DNA from 2 places in the Kroppenstedtia sanguinis genome. Region 2 is predicted to be linked to the other one. Evidence: riboswitches for the same ligand, from Rfam matches in the RefSeq annotation. Region 2 holds a riboswitch; the other holds the start of a gene.

The links. Region 2 has a riboswitch for S-adenosylmethionine ahead of JOD24_RS00785 (MFS transporter). Riboswitches for the same ligand answer to the same signal wherever they lie in the genome.
Region 1: it holds a riboswitch for S-adenosylmethionine, as region 2 does, so the genes downstream of both, JOD24_RS06075 (methionine ABC transporter ATP-binding protein) here and JOD24_RS00785 (MFS transporter) in region 2, are expected to answer to the same signal.

Annotation. Positions count from the first base shown of each region.
Region 1 covers NZ_JBNPXF010000007.1:56,159-63,337, forward strand. The annotation lists gene JOD24_RS06050 (LCP family glycopolymer transferase) at 1-168, shown strand, start outside; gene JOD24_RS06055 (hypothetical protein) at 416-643, opposite strand; gene JOD24_RS06060 (YigZ family protein) at 805-1,443, shown strand; gene JOD24_RS06065 (MetQ/NlpA family ABC transporter substrate-binding protein) at 1,493-2,302, opposite strand; gene JOD24_RS06070 (methionine ABC transporter permease) at 2,321-2,977, opposite strand; gene JOD24_RS06075 (methionine ABC transporter ATP-binding protein) at 2,967-3,968, opposite strand; SAM riboswitch class I at 4,042-4,150, opposite strand; gene JOD24_RS06080 (sugar transferase) at 4,881-5,531, opposite strand; gene JOD24_RS06085 (SDR family oxidoreductase) at 5,718-6,632, opposite strand; gene JOD24_RS06090 (glycosyltransferase family 4 protein) at 6,776-7,179, opposite strand, start outside.
Region 2 covers NZ_JBNPXF010000001.1:157,288-164,466, reverse strand. The annotation lists gene JOD24_RS00795 (LLM class flavin-dependent oxidoreductase) at 1,228-2,616, opposite strand; gene ssuE (NADPH-dependent FMN reductase) at 2,613-3,173, opposite strand; gene JOD24_RS00785 (MFS transporter) at 3,229-4,563, opposite strand; SAM riboswitch class I at 4,717-4,835, opposite strand; gene JOD24_RS00780 (FecCD family ABC transporter permease) at 5,021-6,049, opposite strand; gene JOD24_RS00775 (FecCD family ABC transporter permease) at 6,046-7,044, opposite strand; gene JOD24_RS00770 (iron-hydroxamate ABC transporter substrate-binding protein) at 7,105-7,179, opposite strand, start outside.

The DNA of each region.
Region 1 (7,179 bases), on a different contig from region 2:
ACCCTGCGCCTGATCCAGGAAGAAAACGTGGAGGTGCTTCACTTGTCCGGAAGAGATCAATGGAGCCCCCGTTACTACATGATCGTGCCAGAGAAGGAACGGCAACGGGTTAGTCAAGTCCTGCGCGAGCATCTGGAATTGAAATCTCCCACATCACACAGGCCCTAAAGGCCTGTTTTTCTTTACGATTTTCTTGTGAAACCCCTGGCGGCCGATGGACTTTCTCACCTGGCTTCCAGTATGATGATCATGGCACTAGAATCACAAACAGCTGACCCTTTCACCCCTCCTTCCCTCCCCTGGAAACGTTGTGAAAAAAACGTTCACAGGGAGGATGGGATTTCACATGGAGTGACTTGGGCCCGCAAGAACCTTGGTGCCGATATGTGAAATCCCATCCCGACCGCGCAGTAAATCACAACGCTTCTAGGGGTGGATCTCGCATCAGGACTTTTCCTCGGATGGTCGGCTCCAGCTTCGGCTCATCCCAGATCCACCGCCACCCTGTCTCTGTGGTTCCCAAAGGCGGAGGTTGCTCCTTTCTGGGCCCCTCTCTCTCACCCTCCCGGGCATCAGGAGAGATCCAGGGGAGCTGTTGAGCCAGACACGCTTCATAAACAGGCAAAATACCGATGGTATACAAAAGAATCCACCCTTTCAGCGGACAAGCATCCGTTAATGATTCAAAGAATACACAGGGAGAATCCAATTGACCAGCCCTTCGACAAAGGTTGCCAAAAGGTTTTCCCAGTTCCCTCCAACTCCGAAGGGGATCCTTACTTCGACAAGAGAGGAGGCATTCCGTTGCAAAAGCCGTCCCAATACTTCACCGTGAAGGGAGCTGGACAGGCGGAGATCCACATCCAAAAATCCCACTTTATCTGCCGTGTAAACCGTGTCGAATCAGAAGCAGAAGCCGTCGCCTGGATCACGGAAATCTCCAAGCGTCACTGGGATGCCACCCATAACTGTTATGCCTACTCCGTGTTGGGAGAGAGTAAAGCAGAAAAGTCCTCCGACGACGGGGAACCTGGCGGCACAGCCGGCCGCCCCATCTTGGAAGTGATCAAGGCACGGAAACTGTTCAACACCGCCGTGGTGGTCACCCGTTACTTCGGCGGAATCAAACTGGGGGCCGGAGGGTTGGTCCGTGCCTACAGTCAATCGGCTTCCACCGGCTTGGATGCCGCCGGAACACTGAACTGGCTACTACACAGCCAGATGGAGATTACAGTGGACTATGCTGCCATGGGAAAAGTGGAGCATGCACTTCGATCCATGGAGGTTGAAGTGGAATCTCCCCGCTTCGACGAGCAGGTTCACTGGAGAGTCTGGGTCCCCGTCGGTCAGGAATCATCGATCAAAGAGAGGGTGGCAGAGTGGACCCATGGTCGGGGACGGGTCACCCTTCGCGGTGTAGAGCACCGTCCCATGGAAGTATAAGAAAACCCTCCCTAGCTCATCAGATGAGCCGGGGAGGGTTTGGGTTTCTTCAGAATGCCGGGACCACAGCCCCTTTGTATTTTTTCTCTATGAACTTGGCCACTTTGGGCGAGGTAAGCGCTTTAGCCAATTCCTGGATAGCTTGGTCTTTCTCGTTCCCCTCTTTAACCGCCAGAACATTGACATATGGGGATTCTTTTCCTTCTATGATCAAAGCATCCTCCATCGGGTTCAGCTTGGCTTGAAGTGCATAATTGGTGTTGATCGCCGCTGCATCCACTTGGTCCAGCACTCGGGGAAGTGTAGCTGCTTCCAGAGGTTTAAATTTCAGCTTTTTCGGATTGTCGGCGATATCCTTGACGGATTTTTCTCCATCACCTGACTTCAGTTTGAGCAAGCCCTCATGTTCCAACAGCAGCAATACCCGTGTGACCTCACTGGTTCCATTAGGCAAAGCGATGGTGGATCCTTTTTTCAGTTGGGAAATTTTATCGATCTTTTCCGAGTATAAACCGATCGGTTCGATATGAACCCCTACTACCTTCTTCAAGTGCCAGCCCCGTTCTTTATTGGAGGTCTCCATCCACGGGATATGCTGGAAAAAATTTGCGTCCAACTGCTCCTCTTCCACCCCTTTGTTGGGAGTGACATAATCCTGGAGCACTTTCACTTCCAGCTGAATCCCCTTTTTCTCCAGATCCGGCTTCACCTGATTCAGAATTTCAGCGTGAGGCACCTGGGAGGCACCCACCTTGAGAATCTGTTTCTCATCGGTTCCTCCCGTTTCCGAACCACCACAGGCCGTCAGGGCCAGGACCAAAGATAAGGCCAAAAGTAACAATGACCATCCTTTTCTCATCATGTTTCCCCCGTTCTTTTATCGTTTATCCAAACGACGGGATACCCAATCTCCACACCATTGAACCAATTGAACCATCAAGATCAGGAGAATCCCGCAGACATATAGCATGCCATCGTTGAAAGATTGGAATCCGTAGCGAAAAGCGGCGTCCCCGAGACCGCCACCACCGACCACACCAGCCATCGCCGAGAAACTGACCAGGGTCACACAAGTGACGGTTAGCCCTGAGACGAGAGCAGGAATCGCTTCTGGAATCAAGACGCGTCTGATCACCTGAAAGCGAGTCGTCCCCATAGATCTGGCCGCCTCCACCACTCCTTTGTCCACCTCTCGCAAGGCGGTTTCCACCATTCTGGCGTAGAAAGGAGCGGCACCGGCAATCAAGGGAATGGTGGCTGCAGTCGGCCCCAGACTGGTCCCCACTAGAAATTGTGCCAGGGGAAACAGAAACAGCACGAGCACAATAAAAGGAACTGCCCGGAAGATATTCACAATGGCAGACACCACTTTTTGCAACCAAGGTTGATCCCAAAGATTTCCTCGCTCGGTCACCACTAATAGGACTCCCAGCGGAATCCCGAACAGGGCCGTAAAGAAGGTGGAAATGCCCACCATATAAGCAGTTTCTCCTGTGGCCTGCCACACGGACGGCCAATCCACTTCATGAAACATGTGCCTTCCCCTCCACCAATTCCACATCTTCTCCGATTTGGTTGAGGAGACGATTCACTTCCCCCGGCTCCCCACTGATTTGGACGGAGATCCGTCCGCTTTCATCCACTTCCCCATCTAGGCTCCGGAGGGTCACCCGGGAACTACTGACAGCAGGGCTCAGGATTTTCCACACTTGATCCCAGCGGGGAAAATCACAGCGAATCACGGTCTTTCCAGGGGAAGGGGAGTCCTGTACGCCCGTCCTTTCCACCCGCAGTTGTTGGACAAATTGGCGGATCAGGGAATGACTGGGCTGTTTGAACACCGAGTCTACCTCCCCGGATTCCACGATCCGTCCGTCATCCATCACGGCTACTCGGTGGCAGATCGATTTCACCACACTCATCTCGTGAGTAATCAACAGCAAAGAGATGCCTGTATCCCGGTTGATCTCCTTGAGTAGTCCCAAAATGGATGAAGTGGTCTCCGGATCGAGAGCGGATGTGGCTTCGTCACACAGCAAAACGTGGGGATCGTTCGCCAAAGCCCGCGCGATACCGACCCGCTGTTTTTGCCCCCCAGAGAGTTGGGCGGGATAAGCTTCCGCCCGGTTCGCCAGACCTACCCGTTCCAAAAGGGCATCCACTTTATGACGAACTTCCTGTTTCGGCCGGCCCGCCACCTCAAGAGGAAATGCTACATTCTCCCGGACTGTGCGCGACCAGAGCAAATTAAAATGTTGGAAGATCATTCCGATTTTCATACGGGCGGCTCGCAGTTCCTTCTCTCCAAGGTTGGAGATCAGTTGCCCATCCACACGGACCTCTCCACGGGTGGGGGTCTCCAGTCCGTTCACCAGCCGCAACAAGGTGCTCTTGCCTGCACCGCTGCGACCGACGATCCCGAAAATCTCACCCTTTTGCACCTCGAGATCCACATCGGTCAATGCCTGCACCGGTTCGTTATCTCTCAGGGTAAAGGATTTACTCACGTTCTTCAGTTGGATCACGTACATCACCACCCCATATAAAAAGTCCTTTCCTCAGACAAGGAAAGGACCGATTTGCGATCACGGATCCTTCCTCTCATCTGTCAGAACCTTCAAGTTCTGCAGGAATTGGCACCTTAACCATCAAATCGGTCGGTTGCCGGGCTTCATCGGGCCAGTCCCTCCACCTCTCTTGATAAGAGAAAAGCGATGTATTCAAATGTTAGATGTGATGATATCATGACCCACCCATCACGTCAACGGAAGATATTCCCTCCCTGGGATCAGGGCTGTTGATTAATCCCAAAGTGGATGATAGGAACGAAACGATCCTTTCGCTCTTCCTATTGCCCCCCATCGTAAAATATGGCTTGAGGGGACGAGGATATGGTGAGATAGCTACGATCTCTTGCAAAGAACGATAGCGAGACCCGGGAGCGGAAAGCGACCCTGGCGAGACTTGTGCCCTATGGGTGCAAAGGCGAATCAAAGCCCCACCATCCTGACCTTAGTTCCTGCCTAAAATATGGCTAATCAACACGCCTGCCCTGGGATATAGTTACTAACAGAACCAACCCTCACCCCGCACTGCCTACTGTTTCAGATGTTTTTCGGGAGATTACATTTACTTTACATTTGCGCCGAAAATCACTAATCCGGCGGCAGATCTCTTATAATAAAGATATCAAAGGAGTATGGGAGGTGCCCCAGATGAACTCACCCGCAGTTGGCAAACCCTTTTGGTTGGGCATTTTCAACGCAGCGTGTTTGAGTGTCCCGCTGTGGTTGCTCTTGTATCTGTCCCTGCGTCTGATGTTCTAATGGGAGCCACATTCCATACCCATGCTTCAGATGCTTCTGTTCCCATTCCCATTCCATATAAACATTGCAAAAGGGTTGCCTATGTGGCAACCCCCTTTTTTTCCGTTCCATTTATCTGGCACCGCTTCCCGACAGAACCACCCAAACCGTGCGCCATAAAATTTTCATATCCAAGGCAAGGGACTGACTGCGGATATAGTACATATCCAACTGGAATTTTTCCTCTGGAGTTGACTCATACCCTCCGTTCACCTGTGCCCATCCCGTCAATCCCGGCTTCACTGATAAGCGCTGTTTGAAGCCCGGAATCTCCTGGGAAAACTTCTCGGTAAAGACATGGCGCTCCGGCCGAGGGCCAATCAGACTCATATCCCCTCGCAACACATTGATCAACTGGGGAACTTCATCAATCCGGGTCTTACGGATGAACTTTCCGACGCGTGTGACCCGGGGATCATTTTTGGCCGCCCATTGCGGTCCGTTTTTCTCCGCATCGGTCCGCATGGAACGCAACTTGTACACATGAAAGCGACTTCCATTCAGCCCCACCCGTTCCTGGGAATACAAAACAGGACCCCTGGATTCCAACCGGATCGCAAGTGCCGTCAGCACCAGCACCGGTAGAATGAAGATCAGTAGAGCAATGGAGAAGACCACTTCAAACCCTCTTTTAAGGAAGGGATAATATCCGGTTGCCGTATAAGGCGAACTCTCGGTTCGCGCCCTCAGATCGCTTTCGTAAGCCACCGCTTTGGAACGCATCCGCAAACCACTCCTACCGTATGATGATTCCATTGGGTCGGTTTATGGATGAAATATGTTACAGTTCTTTTACATCCGTTTCTGTCTGGTCGCTGAACGCCGTTCAATCTGTTACTCAGTATACTGCAGATGTCCCGATTTTACAATAGATCGGAACATCTATTTTACACAAAGATTACAGTTGTGTTACAGAACACCGTAAAAGTCCATAGTCCGTGCCAAACCGGTTTCCAAATCTATGGTCGGTTCCCAATTCAAAACGGACTTCACCCGATCAATGTTAAAGTAACTGTACTTAATGTCGCCGGGCCGGTTCGGTCCGTAGTTTACCGCTAGCTTGCGTCCGCTGATTTTTTCCATTGTTTGTACCAAATCATTGAGGGAGGTATTCACCCCAGTGCCGAGATTGAAAGTTTCTCCATCTCCCGCTTCCAATGCCGCCACATTGGCACGGGCGACATCCTCAACATAAATATAATCCCGAGTCTGCTCCCCGTCCCCATGGATCGTCAAGGGAAGCCCCCGCAACAGCCGATCGATAAAGATGGAAATGACGGCCCCTTCCCCATGGGGAACCTGCCGGATTCCGTACACATTGGCATACCTTAAAATCGTAAAAGAAAGTCCGTGCAAACGATGATAGGCCTGGATATATTCCTCAGGCGTTCCTTTGGAAATACCGTACGGGGCCAATGGCGACAATGGATGTTGTTCATCGATGGGCAAATATTGGGGATTACCATAGATGGCCGCCGATGAAGCATAGATGAATTTGGCCACCCCGTGGCGGCGACAACTTTCCAACAGGCGGATCGTACCCAGAATATTGGTTCGGGCATCTGCGAGGGGATCCTCAATGGAGCGGGTCACTTGGGATTGAGCGGCCTGATGGATCACCGCATCTGGTTGCTCCTCACCCACCACCTCGTCGATGTCTTCATCCTGAATGTTCAGCCGGTAAAAAGAACTCTCTGGCCTCAGAACTTCCTCTTCCCCGGTGGACAGATTATCCACCACCACCACCTGGTGCCCCTTTTCCAACAATTGATCTACGATATGGGAGCCGATAAAACCGGCTCCCCCTGTCACCAACACCTTCATATCTATGACTCCTTCTCTGTTGTAAAGGGGATTCCGCCCCTGTACGAAATCCTCCAGTGCTTCTAGTGGTTCCTCTATAGAAGAAACGGGATTCCCTCCGTTAAGGTTTTCTTCAGGAGGCAGGGGATCCATCCCAGCCCTCTTCACCCGGAGCGATTGATTTCTTCTATCGGCTTTGCACCGGGGTAGAGCAGGCTTTTCATCTCCCGCAACAGCTTTTTAGCCAATTTTCTCCGATCGCCAAAGCGCTCGATGTACCGTTGACCCTGTTCGGCTATCCGCTCTCGTTCCTCTGGGGACAGGGTCATCAATTTCTCGATCGCCTCAGCCAATCCTCGGGAATTCTCCGCACCAGAGAAGAGTCCTACCCCGTTTTCCTCCACAATCTGTCGGACCTCGCCGTCTACAGTGGTGATGACGGGTTTGCCTACATACAGATAGTCAAATAATTTATTGGGGCGGGCCCCTCTGAAAATCTCATGATCTGCGAGGGAGATCACTCCACAGTCGGCGGCATCGATATAATGGTAAATCTCCTCTTTGGGAA
Region 2 (7,179 bases):
TCAAAAAACCGATATCACTTTGCTCGATAAATCCTCAATCTCTTGTCTCCCAAGGCTTTCGACGTTTGCGAACGCCTCCCGGCTCTCAGCCGAAGCATAGGGTGTTCGGAAAAGAATGACGCATGATCTATCCCATGCTCACTCTTCATATATTTCCACACTGACTTCTAATACTCCTCTTTTTAAAGTGGTTTCTTTTATGCAAGGATGATCGAGCAGGCGAAGAGGATTGCGAGGGTCATATTACCATCGAAACCACCGAGATTTTCCCATCACTCCCTAACTTCCGATAATACAAGAGTATCGGAAGTTAGAAAGGTTCCCAATCTCGGGTCGAGATATTTTCCATTCCTAGTTTTTCCCCTTTTGGGGTATAGTTCATTGTGAACTTAGTAAATGTAGATATTTCAATTTTAACTAAGTATGAATTCATTTTCGTCTCAGTAAAAAGATCTTCATCATCAGAAAAGAACCCTATGATCATTAGATTATCTTTCCTTTATCTATAATAGAAACAGTAAGGATTCAACGCAGAATAATATCCGATTGGAACCAATTTATATAATCTACACCAAACGCCTTTTCTGTCCCTTTAAAGTCTCCCAAACATCTCTTTATATGAAAAAAAACGCTCCATAGCGTCTTGAAATCACTGTGGATACACCCTTCCCGCTCCTGACGATCCTCAGATGCCGATAAGTCTAGAGCGAATTCATTGAGGTCGCCCTAAACCCATACTGGGGTGGTCATCCTCATACCGAAGTGCATCCATTGTTACCTCAAGGCAGACATTTCAATCCTCTTACTGAGGTGTTTTGCATTGTTACGGCGGGGGGTTCTAACCCTTGCTACGCCTAGGTTTTCAGCCTCCATTTCCGAACGCCTCCGATGACAGGAGCATTTTCGAGTCAAAAAGCGGACATCACTCTACCGGATAAACGTCTAATCCCTTGCTCCCCAAGGGTTTCACCATTTGCGAACACCTTCCGGCTCTTTCCCGAAGCATGGGGTGTTCGGAAGAAATGACTCAGATGAGATCCCTTTCATGCTCACTCTTCTATATTTCCACGCTGACTTCCCAACCCCCTCTTTTTTAAGATCATTTTTCATCCCACGTTGTAAGGGCGGAGAAGTGTGACCCTTGAGGATCAGGTTCCCCTGCCGTCGGTCACACACTCTCTCCTTCCCTTTATATCTAATATGAGCTTTCAGATCGACCCATCGCTACTATCTCTTGTTACTTGCTTCTTGCAATTCCTTACTCCCTTTCTTCGCCGGGTGATGATCGGGGAGATGTGCTCTTCCTTTTCCAAACAGATTTTCGCGGAGGGTATTCCCTTCGTATTCCTGTCTATAGATCCCCCTCCGTTGCAGCTCCGGCACGACATGATCGACAAACTCTGCAAAGGTGCCAGGGGAGTGGGCCTGTGCGATATTAAATCCATCGACGTCCCCTTCGATCGCCCACTCTTCCAATTGATCGGCTAACTGTTCCGGAGTTCCGACGAACTTGACCGCTCCGTTCCCCAGTCCGTGGTTTTGTACGGCTTCCCGCACGGTCCATTTGCGATTGGGATCTCGGGCGTACAGATCCAGGTTCCCTTGAACGGCTTCCGTGTTCATCTCTTCAATATATTGGTCCGGGTCATAGGAAGACAGATCGATGTCCGTATGACCGGAAAGCAAGGAAAGGGTCCCTTCATAACTGACATATCCTTTCATTTCCTCAAACTTTGCATAAGCCTCCGCTTCCGTGGAACCGATGATCGGTAAAATCAGCGGAAAAATGAGGACCTCCTTTGGATCGCGACCTTGCTTTTGTACCCGCTTCCGAAGGTCTTGGGAGTACTTGCGCAAGGAATCCAAGGAATGATGTTTGGTAAATACCGCCTCCGCATGCTTCGCGGCAAAGTCCCTCCCTCTCGGTGACGCTCCGGCTTGGAATAGGACAGGGGTGCGCTGCGGCGAGGGGTTCACCAGGTGTGGACCGGGAACCTGAAAATATTTTCCGCGATGGTGGATCGGATGCACTTTGTCCGGGTTGATATAAGTGTCTTCCAGAACATCCTGCAGGATCGCATCCTCCTCCCAACTCTGTTCCCATAGTTTATAGACCACCTCTAGAAACTCCTCCGCCCGGTCATATCGCTCATCATGGGGAAGCCGTCCCGCAAGCCCCAGGTTGACCGCTTCACTCTCCAGATAAGAGGTTACGATATTCCAGGCTATCCGCCCCTCGGTCAAATGATCCAAAGTGGATAATTGCCTCGCTAGCATATAAGGCTGGGCATAGGTGGCCGAAATGGTGGGGGCAAATCCGAGATGTTCCGTCACGGCGGCCATGGCAGAGATGGGAAGCAACGGTTCATGCATCGGGAATTGTACCCCGCGCTGAACAGCTGGCTTATGGCTACGGTCGTAAACGCTGTAGGTTCCATAGACATCGGCGATGAACAGGGCATCAAACTTTCCCCGCTCCAAAATTTGGGCCATCTCTGTCCAATAGCTCAGGCTCCCATGCTGATGTCCCTGATCTGCTGGATGTTTCCACAGACCTGTGGAATGGGGGGCAACAGAATTCTGGGTAAAACCATTAAAATGAATCGTCTTTTTCATTTGGAGTCCCTCCAACCATTTATTTTTTTCGATTCTTGAACCTCTTGAACGAACCGGTACAATTCAGATTTCAGGCGGCACAGCGCTCCTGGATCCAGAATCGGGTTTCTTTCCTTTTCTCGATCTACCTGATGATCCAACAGATAAACCCCTTGTGAGTTTTTCGCTTTCATAGTGGCCAACAAGGGCTTTAACGCGTATTCGATCGTCAGTAGATGGGCCATGCTCCCTCCGGTCATGAGGGGAAAGGTGGGGGTATCTTTTAAAATATCCTGGGGCAATAAATCGAGCAAAGCCTTGAGCACTCCCGGATAAGAAGCCTTGTAGACCGGGGCGGCGATCATCAGCCCGCGAGCCTCTCGGATAGAGGTTGCCAGAGCTTCAATCTGCGGGCTGTCGAAGCGTGCGTAGACCAGATCCTCCGGCGCAAAGTTGCGAACCGAAATCCGCGTAGTGGATAACCCTTCTCTCTCCACTAGATAACATAGGAATCTAAGGACGCAGTCGGTTCTTGAATGTTCCGACGGGCTTCCCGATAGGGCTATAATTTCACTCATTCTACCTTCACCCCAGTATTTTTTAACCCGAGTTGCCTCAGGCAATTTACAAACTTTAAGTCAAGGAGTCGCGATAGGTTTCACGAGCAAACAGCGTGGCAATCAGACTGAGCACTCCCAGTACAGTCAGATAAATCGCAATGGGCCAACTCTCCCCATGAAATCCCGCCAATAGGGAGGAAGCAATGATCGGTGACAAACCGCCTGACAAGACGGCTCCGATCTGATAACCGATCGAGGCTCCGCTCAGTCGCACCTGGGTGCCGAATAGTTCGGAGTAGTAAACAGCCTGAGGACCGTAGATGGCATCGTGTAAGATATTCAATCCGAGCACCACGCCGATAGTGATCCAAAGGACGGAACCGGTGTCCACCAACCAAAAAAAGGGGAAGATGAACAACATGGATGCGATCACCCCAAATAGATATACCGGCTTGCGCCCGATCCGGTCAGATGCATAGGACCACAGGGGCAGAGTGATCAAGCCGACGACAGATGAGATCATGATCGCATTCAATCCGACAGAAGAATCCATCTGGAGTGTTTCCGCGAGATAGCTGAGCAAAAACACACTATAGATGTAGAATAATGCGTTCTGCAACAATTTCATGCCGATCGTCAATAACAACGGTTTTTTCTCCTCACGCCATACCGTCCGCACCGGATGAGTGTCCACCTGAGGCTGTTCCGCCCGCTGTTTTAAATACACTGGTGACTCACTCAGTTTCCAGCGGACATAGACTCCGATCAGAACGAGCACTGCGCTCAGCAGAAAGGGAAGTCGCCATCCCCAAGCCAGGAAAGCCTCCTCGGACAATTGGTTGGAGAAGAGAGAAAACACCAGTGTGGACAAGAGCAACCCCACCGGCACTCCCAACTGAGGAAAGCTCCCATAAAATCCGCGCTTCCCAGGTGGAGCATGTTCCACGGTCATTACCACGGCCGCCCCCCATTCCCCGCCGACTGCGAAACCCTGAATTAAACGGAGGAGACTGAGCAAAAGCGGAGCGCCGATGCCGATCGATTGGTGAGTGGGCAGCAGACCGATTAGAAAGGTGGCCGCCCCCATCACGAGGAGGGAGAGCATCAGAACGTTCCTCCGTCCCACCCGGTCCCCGAAATGCCCAAAAACGGCGCTTCCCAGCGGACGAGCAATAAATCCGACGGCATAAGTGGTAAAAGCTGCGATGGTACCGTACAGCGGATCAATAGTGGGAAAAAATAAGGCGGGGAAGATCAGAGCAGCGGAGGACCCGTACAGATAGAAGTCATACCACTCGATACTGGTTCCGATAAAACTGGCCCAGGCCACCTTGCGATACTCTTTGGATTGGATTTCATTTTCTGCTCTTGGCTCGGAAGCCTCTGTTTCAACGACTGTACTGCTCAACCGAATCCCTCCTCACATTCATAACTAAACGCATGTGTTTAGTATGTTTTATAGATAAAATGAACATCCTAGGTGCGAGAGTTGCCCGCATCCCACCTGATCGGAACTAAAAAACCTCTTCCTAAGGAAGAGGTTTAGTTGTAATTCCGCTCTTCCTTATCTTCCAGACCCTTGCAGGCCTGCTGGACTTGGCACCTTTTTATTCGGATCAAACGAATAAAGGTTGCCGCGGGATCATCGGACCAGATTCCTCCCCCGACTCGTGATAAGGATGTTCTGATATGAATTTGTGATTTAACCCTAAACGAAAACGACTGTTCTGTCAAGATAAATTATACTAAAAAGAAAAAAGGGGATTCAGGGCTGTTGATTAATCCTGGTCCCGATCGGTACATCGGAACGGGGGTGAACACGATCTCCCTATCCAAAACAACCCGCCTGGAGGATTCCATATGACTCATCTCTCTCCCCAGCGATTCGTCCTTTTGAACAACAGATAGAGAAAATAAGGCGCACCAATAATCGATACGATCACTCCCGCAGGGACCCCCTCCGGCCCGACCAAGTTTCTTCCGATGGTATCCGCCGTCAGCAATAGCCAGCCACCGAGCAACAGACAGATCGGCAAATACAATTGTGCCCGATGTCCGATAATGGCTTTGGCCAAATGAGGTGCCATCAGGCCTACGAAGGCGATGCCTCCGGTCACCGAGGTGGCTGCAGCCGCCAAGGCGACCGCCGCCAGCAAGAGAAGGAGGCGCTCTCGGTTCACCCGCAACCCTACTCCAATCCCCACCGGTTCATCCATGGAGAGGAGATTGAGCGGGTTCGATTTGACCCAGACAAAAGGGACCAAGATCAAGAGCCACGGCAAAATCGCCCACACAAAGGGCCAATCGACTCCCCAAACGGATCCAGCCAGCCATTTCGCGATAAAATCCACTTTTTCCTGTTCCGCTGAGGAGATGAGGATGGTCATCACCCCTGAGAGCGTGGTGGAAAATCCCACCCCAATCAGGATCAGGCGGATCGGTTGCAACCCAGTACGTTTTTCGTAAGCCAGCCCATAAATGATTAAAGACGTCACCAACGCCCCCACAAAAGCGATGAAGGGAATGGCATAGGCAAAGTTCCCCACCTCCAGCGGGGCAAATAAAAAGAAGACGGCGATGGCCACACCGGCACCTGAGTTAATGCCGATTATCCCCGGATCCGCCAGATCATTGCGAGCCACCGATTGTAAGACTCCGCCGGACAAGGCGAGAGCCATCCCGGCCAACAGGGTGATCAGCAGACGAGGCAGGCGAAGGGAAAAGAGGATGAACTCTTCTTTAAAACTCCCTTGACCGAACAAAGTGGGAATCAGACGATCATAAGATAGCGAAGCGGGTCCCCACCCCATGCTGATCCATGCTGTGAGTACAATCAGAGCAAACAGCATATAAATCCAATACTTTTGCTTGCGACGCGTGGAAGTTGGGATCACGAGAACGCCCGACCCCCTTTACGGACAATGACGAGAAAGAAGGGAAGTCCGATCATAGCGATGATCGCCACCACCGGAGTTTCATAGGGAGCCTGAAGCGTTCGTCCCAGTGTGTCCGCCAGTAACATAAAGGTAGCCCCGATGATAGCCGCAGAGGGAATGATCAGACGGTAATCCGCGCCCACGATGGCTCGTACCAAATGGGGAACCACCAGGCCTACAAAAACCAAGTTCCCAGCCAGTGATACAGAGGATCCTGCCAATAAAATGGTGACAACAAAGAGAATCCCTTTGATGTATTGCGTTTTTTGTCCCAAACCGACTGCCACCTCTTCATCCAGACTGAGAATGGTCAGCTGACGGGAATAGTAAATCGCGACAAGGATCCCGATGAAGATAACCGGCATCACCCATAAAATCTGAGTCCATGTAGTTCCGATCAGTCCACCAGCGGTCCACATGGAGACATCCTTGGAAATTTTAAAAACCAGGGAGACTCCTTCTGAAACTGCAACTAAAAATGTAGAAACCGCCGCCCCTGCCAAAACGAGACGAGAGGGGGAAGACCCCCCCTTTTGCAGGGAACCCAAACCAAAAACGACTGCCGAAGCCAACCCGGCTCCGATGAAGCAAGCGATCATGATTCCAAAATAGTCGAGGCCTGGAAAGCATGCCATGGCAATGGCCAAGGCGGCATTTGCGCCGGCTGTCAGACCCAGCAGTCCGGGATCCGCCAGCGGATTTCGTGAGATACCCTGCATAATTGCCCCCGATACGGCTAAAGCGGCACCTACCCCGATGGCAGCCACTTCTCGGGGAAAGCGGATCTCCCGCAAGATGTCCATTTTTTTTGTTTCAGAAGAAGTGAGCGCCAGCCATACATCCCAGATCGTCGTATCTGCAGCTCCCCACACCACCGCTCCAAAAAACATGAGAACAAACAGCAGGAGAAAACCACTAAGTAAAGCAGGGAAAGCCCATGTTCTTGATTTCATGAACCATTGTTCCCCCTTCAATCAGCGTTCAAGAAAAACAGAGGGGTACTTTTCCCTTGATTACTTATCTTCTCCACCTGCCTTCCCGAGAAACTTCTCTTTGAAGAATTTCAGCTGATAGTCCAGACTGAGTGG